DNA from 2 places in the Priestia sp. 10L35 genome. Region 2 is predicted to be linked to the other one. Evidence: predicted binding sites of a transcription regulator. Region 2 holds the regulator's gene; the other holds the start of a gene.

Region 1 (3,424 bases), 260 kb from region 2:
AGTTCCATAGCTCTTTTGCACGGATAGTACGATACGTACGAACTTTGTTTCCTTGTTTTGCCCATTCGCGCACGTCGCCTACTTCGTGCCAGTTTTCATTGTAGTTAGCCATTTCTTCTTTTGAATAGCTTTCTACGTCTGGGAAGCGAAGTTCGTATTCTCCGTCGTTTTCAACAGCATCCATAAAATCTTTTGTTAAGCATACAGAAATGTTTGCTCCTGTTAAAAACTCTGAGTTATGAACGCTGTACGTTCCGCCTGTTTGCAGCTTTTCTTCTGCATCTTTGATGATTTTTTCACTGAACCCACCAAGACCAGGAATTTGTTTATAGTTAATGATTCCTTGGTACATCGCTTCTTCAGACTCTGTTAGCGGCGTGAACTTCAATTTATCTTGCGCATGTTTTTTAATCATTTCGTCATTTGTGTTTTCAATTAAGAAACGTAAAATGCGAGGGTTTTGCATTTTAGAAATAATAAATTCTACAATGTCAGGATGCCAGTCGGCAAGCATGATCATTTGGGCCCCACGACGTGACCCACCTTGCTCAACAAGATGCGTCAGTTTAGCAATATCATCTAACCATGAAACCGAACCAGATGATTTACCGTTTACACCGCGAGCCAGCGTGTTGCGCGGACGAAGAGTTGAACCATTCGTTCCAACACCGCCTCCACGGCTCATGATTTCCATTACTTGTTTGCGGTGTTCTGAAATACCTTCACGTGAATCTTTTACATAAGGCATTACATAACAGTTGAAGTACGTTACGTCCGTATCAGCACCTGCACCGTAAAGAACGCGGCCAGCTGGTACAAAGTTTAGCTGAACAAGCTCTTGATAGAACTTTTCAAACCACTCTTTGCGCTTTTCTTCTGTTTTTTCCACAGAAGCTAAGCCTGTTGCATTACGTTTTGCAATTTGCTCGTAGAAGACTTCTAGAGGTTTTTCAATGACATCTAAAGAACGAGTGATTAATCCGTTTTCTGCTTCTTCAGGCGATAAAGCTCCTCTAAACTCATCTTCTACCTTGACAACAGCGGTTTTTTGCTCAAAATTAATGCTTTCCACATAGCCAAGTCCTCGTGCTGGAAATTTTGGATCTTCCTTTACAGTTAGAACAACAAAATCTCCTTCTGATAACGTTAATTTTTCCGTATCTTTAAACGCATAACGGTCTAACATTACCAATCTTGAAACACCTTTATGAGTCAACTTCATATCCGGTGTAATCGGATGTACTTGCGGAAAGCGTTCAATATCTGAATTGAGCTTTTCAACATTCATATTCACTTTTTGATTTAACAAAACAGTCATTCTCACAACTCCTTACCTATCGAACATCTATAAATTTATTAACTCTATTTCCTTTTAAAGGAAATAGAGTTTTTCAATCAACTATCAATAACTTACCACACGGCTTGGACGAATTCAATATATAGTATTTGACACTTCTCCAAACATCTACATATAGAAGGGTGTCAAGTGAAATATTTTTTTTTTCGTAAAAAAAGTGTTTGACTTTTCTTCCCTATGTATTCTATTAGCCAAGCATTGTTTCTAAAAATCCCACTAAAAAGTGCAACTTATAAGAAGTTGCACTTTTATCTATTTCCCATGGGCATCCGTTTAGCGCTTAAAGTTCCATTCATCCGATCCGTACTTTGTGCGCGCTAGTTCTTCTACATATGCTTCCTCTTCTTCAGACAGTGTATACGGTTCTAAATCGATATCAAGAGCAGAAGCAAATCCTTTATAAAACGCTTCTTTTGCTTCTTCAATAGAGATTTTGCGGCCCGCAATTGCATTAATGGCTACCGCTTTAGAACGAAATGCGCGCTGCATTCTTTCTTTCACGCGATCATTTGGATAATTAAACACGCTGAATAATTTATCTTCATCAATCTCTAACAGAATAGAGCCGTGCTGTAGAATAACTCCTTTTTGTCTAGTTTGGGCACTTCCAGCAATCTTGCGGCCCTCTACAACTAGTTCATACCAAGAAGGAGCATCAAAGCACACGGACGAACGAGGGTTTTTTAAGCTATTTTTTTCTTCTTCTGAACGAGGAATAGCAAAATAAGCCTCGAGCCCTAACGAACGAAATCCTTCCAGTAAACCTTCAGAGATTACGCGATATGCCTCTGTAACTGTCTTGGGCATGTTAGGATACTCTTCAGATACAATTACGCTGTAAGTAAGCTCTTCATCGTGAAGCACGCCCCTGCCGCCCGTTGGACGTCTTACAAAGCCTAGCCCTAATTCTTTTACTTTATCAAAGTTAATTTCTTTTTCAGCTTTTTGAAAATAACCGATTGACAGCGTTGGAGGGTTCCATCCGTAAAAACGAATCGTAGGTGGAATTTCTCCTTTACTATGCCATTCTAATAACGCTTCATCTAACGCCATATTGTAATAAGGCGAACGGTTGTTGGAATCAATAAATCTCCACTTTGCTTTCATCTACCTCATCCTCAGCTATATGTAATATAAAAAATAAATCCGTTTTTTAGTCTACCAAAAGATTGAGCTAAGGAAAAGCAAAGAGCAACATAAAACTGTGAATTCAAATGTGGTAGTTTTTTCATTTTCGGGAAGAAATCCGCTAGATTCAAGGCAAAATCGCTTTACTTCTAATTTCATTCACTTATATAATAAGAGTATGGATTTTGTCGAAGAAAGGAAGAATCAGCATGTCAGCAATTACAGCAGTACTCATTTTACTTGGAGTAATCATCATATACTCTGTCGTTATGTTCTTTGTCCAACGTCGCATTATGAAAACGTTAACTGAAGAAGAATTCCGCAGCGGCTACCGCAAGGCACAGCTAGTTGATATTCGTGAACCGAATGAATTCGAAAACGGACATATTTTAGGCGCACGAAATATTCCTCTTTCACAGTTCCGTATGCGCATTAAAGAATTTCGTCCAGATCAACCTGTCTACATCTATTGTCAAAGCGGAATGCGCACAGGACGCGCAGCACAAATGCTTCGTCGCCACGGTGTTCAAGAAATCTATGATTTAAAAGGCGGCTTCAAAATGTGGAACGGTAAAGTAAAAAAGAAAAAATAATGGTATGTATATAAAAAAACCTCGCCTTTGGGCGAGGTTTTTTGTTAGACGTTTTGAACAGCCTGTTCTTTCTGATAGCGAAGAACTGGCTTTCTGGCTGCCAGCGTTTCATCAAGGCGTTTCACAACCGTTGTATGCGGAGCTTCCTGTACGACTTCAGGCGTTTCTTCTGCTTCTTTTGCAATTTGAATCATCGCATCGATAAACGCATCTAGCGTTTCTTTCGACTCCGTTTCCGTTGGTTCGATCATCATGCACTCTTCTACGATAAGCGGGAAGTAGATAGTCGGTGGATGATAGCCAAAATCAAGCAGTCGTTTCGCAATATCCAATGTGCGCACGCCAA
Region 2 (3,424 bases):
TTTCTTTACGCACAATTTTTCGTCCAGCTGTTTTTTTATTTTGCTTTGCTTCGGTCCAATTCTGATATTCTTTCTGTTCATTTTTAGCTAAATTCATGGCATCTTGAACAGTTTGTACCTTTTTGCGCGCCCAGTGTCCAGCAATTTTCTCTACATAGCTCTTAGATAATTTCATATCGGATCTTAGCATCACGTAGTAAATTAGAACATTTACTACCCCTGGTGAAAGCTTTTGGTTAAACATCACTTCTTCGATCATTTGCAAGTCTGCTTTTGAAGGCTCTGCTCCCCCGGAAAACTCGATCAAAAGCTGTCGAGGAGAAGTCACTTCAAGCTGTTGAATGAGCTGCTCTTCCTTTGTCTGCGGCTGCTTTTCCTGCATGGTACGAAGCATAGGCGGCTGAATTTGTTCGCTTAGATTTGGAAGTGCTTCTCCATTTTCAAATTGGTAAAAGGACTGTGCTGCTTTTCTAAGCAATTCAATATCAACTTGATCGTTCTCATTTAGCGAATCGAGCACCACATTTTTCATTTGAAGAGGATCGATACCGTATAAAAAGGCTAGCTTTTCAATCGCTTGTTTTACTTTAGATGTAATAGACCTTTTCGAAATCATTGAATCTGTTAGACCTGCTAAAAATAAATCAAAATCAAAGGAATCCGGGCTCATCTCAATAGAAGCGCGTTTGGAGGAATCCACAAAGTCCGTTTGAGCATCAGGAGAAAATACATCCTTGCTTTCAGACTGAAAACTTGGAGCCAGCTCTGTTGCTTTAACTGATTTAAATACATCGTTAAATGAATGCGTCACATCTTTGAACGATTGCTCATCGACGAGTGAATCAGAAAAATAATTTTTTACTTTTTGAAAGATAGATTTTCCGAGTCGGTTATATAAATATACATTTAACACGCCATCGTTAAAAAACTGATGGGGCGTCAGAGGAGGAATGAGCTCATAAATGAACACACGAACATCATCTTCTTCCTTAATATATGTTTTTAACAAACCAATGCCTTCTAATTTTAACCGCTCATGGTAAATAGCTTTCAAATTAATTTGCATCATTGACATTAGATGATGATGCGTAGACTCTTTCCCCCATAAACGATCTTGTTCCAGCTCGCTCCATAACGTCATATACAGACCAAAGCACGTTGTACCCACCAACGGCTGATAGAGCATGGTTAAAATCTTTCGGTCGTATTCCTGCAGTATGCCGTTCGAACGAACAACATAACGATCGACCGGTATCATTTCTTTCCAATGTTGTTCTTTCATGTCGTTCCCTACCTACTTTTAAAGTAATAGAAATGACAAAAAAGAGCCTAAAGAATACTTCAATAGCTCTTTTACAGTCGTTCCTTCTTAATTAAATCTTTTAATTCATCAATAAATACATTGATGTCTTTAAATTGTCGGTATACAGAAGCAAATCGAACATAAGAGACTTCATCGATAGCAGCTAATCGCTCCATCACCATTTCTCCTACAACATCTGACTGCACCTCTGATGTACCCTGACTGCGCAGCTCTGTTTCAATATCGTGTACCGTATCTTCTAATTGTTTTAAGCTTACTTGGCGTTTTTCACACGCCTTAATTAACCCTCGAAGGATTTTGTCTTTGCTGAACTCTTCTCTCGCTCCATCTTTTTTTACAACAATTAACGGAAGTTCTTCTACTTTCTCAAAAGTTGTAAAACGATAGTGACACTCTTCGCATTCACGTCTTCTACGAATAGAGCGGCCTTCTTCTACAGGGCGCGAGTCCAGCACTCTCGTTCCATTGTAATGACAGGATGGGCACTTCATATTCTCAGCTCCAATAATAAACCTTGTTTTTCTTTTTATTTTCTCTTATATAAGTTAATTTCCATCTATGTTAGCCGGCTATTCGCCATTTATTATGATTTTTATCATCATTTCCTTTAACAAACACGATGCTGTATTAAAGGATTTGCTTTATTCCATCTTATAGAAAACAAGGCTTGAATACAAGTAAAGGAAAAGGAATTTCCCCATTTTATTTCCTGAAATTCAAAAATGATAAGGAACTTACGAAGAAAGAGGAATGAGTTTTTGATCAAAGCTCTTATAAAGCGTACGTACAAGTTCTTTACTAAAACCAAAATCAACCGGCACCACTTTTGATTCTGTTGTAGCAGAAAAATCGATAGCGGTTTCAAGAGGACGTACGTTAATAATGGTAATCACAACAAAAGCTTTTCTTCCTTTTACAACGTTTAAGCTAATCTCTCCTCGCTCTTCATATGCAGCAAGTATCTCTATCCCTTGCATGTGCTTCAACATTTCATGAACTTGCTTAAATGCATTCCCGGCTGTTGTTTTGTAATAATGCGTTTTTAGAGTTGGATCTGAATGGTGATCGTTTGTTTCTACATGATTAGAAAATAAAGATTTAACTGCTTGTACTACCCCCATGTTGTTATCCCCTTTGTTTTTGCGTATTAAAAATTTATATACTAAAAAGAGGTGTGTAATACACCTCTTAACTTACGTAATCAATCGACACTATTAAAGTGCATTCGCTTTAGTTTGTTTTACCTGAACAGGACCCATTCCACGTGGTAATTCAATTGTTTCACGTGTCTGTGCACTTAGAGCATCTGCAATATAATCTGCTGCGATTGTAGGATCTAAATGACCACAAGTATAAACATCGATACTTGCATAACCATGCTCTGGGAAGCTGTGAATCGTTAAATGTGATTCTGAAATAATAACAACGCCACTTACACCTTGAGGTGCAAATTTATGGAACGCTACTTCGCGAACTTCCGCACCAGATTTTAAAGCTGCATCAACAAACGTTTTTTCAATATAATCAATATCATTTAACTTATCGAAATCGCATCCCCATAATTCTGAGATGACATGACGACCCATTGTTTCCATAATGATATTTCCCCCTTTAACAATTTTTAATCGTTAAACATGAAGTTCTTTCGCCATATAGCATGTTAACTACCACGGGGGAAAGTTAGTCCAAAGAGGTCCTAACCCTTTAAGTAGCCACATCACCGAAAGGTACACAAGAAGTTCACGAAACATAGTATACTTTGTTTACATTTATTTTGCAATACGTGTTTTGATTTTATTAAAGATTGTTCTTGCAGATAGAACTATACAAATTACCCCTGTATTCTCGTGAGACAGTGTGTAAAAGCTGCTAAACGATTATTAATTTTTTATTAAAATTGAGGAAAATAAACACCCCTTTGCATGCTTATCTTATTGCTTTTCCCTATTCTTTTGGATAAAAACAAAAAAAACAGGGCGACAGCTCCCTGTTTTTTTAAAAGCAATCAATAGCTTTCTTAGCTTACTCTTATTTTTGATCCATTACGCATTTCTGCAGCAATATATCTTACCAAATCGACTACGCGCTGAGAGTAGCCCC

What was found. The regulator NrdR, encoded in region 2, represses ribonucleotide reductase genes. The targets are predictions, from matches to a motif close to AACACNATATATNGTGTT.
Region 1: a site for NrdR is predicted at 1,430-1,447, ahead of AC1DEF_RS02120 (vitamin B12-dependent ribonucleotide reductase). Genes of this name have one in related genera too.

The regions. Positions count from the first base shown of each region.
Region 1 is NZ_JBFTKA010000001.1:409,965-413,388, reverse strand. It holds gene AC1DEF_RS02120 (vitamin B12-dependent ribonucleotide reductase) at 1-1,318, opposite strand, end outside; gene AC1DEF_RS02115 (lipoate--protein ligase family protein) at 1,631-2,464, opposite strand; gene AC1DEF_RS02110 (rhodanese-like domain-containing protein) at 2,695-3,078, shown strand; gene gcvPB (aminomethyl-transferring glycine dehydrogenase subunit GcvPB) at 3,123-3,424, opposite strand, start outside.
Region 2 is NZ_JBFTKA010000001.1:145,235-148,658, reverse strand. It holds gene AC1DEF_RS00735 (replication initiation and membrane attachment family protein) at 1-1,282, opposite strand, end outside; gene nrdR (transcriptional regulator NrdR) at 1,354-1,815, opposite strand; gene AC1DEF_RS00725 (cytosolic protein) at 2,059-2,445, opposite strand; gene speD (adenosylmethionine decarboxylase) at 2,539-2,919, opposite strand; gene AC1DEF_RS00715 (glyceraldehyde-3-phosphate dehydrogenase) at 3,342-3,424, opposite strand, start outside.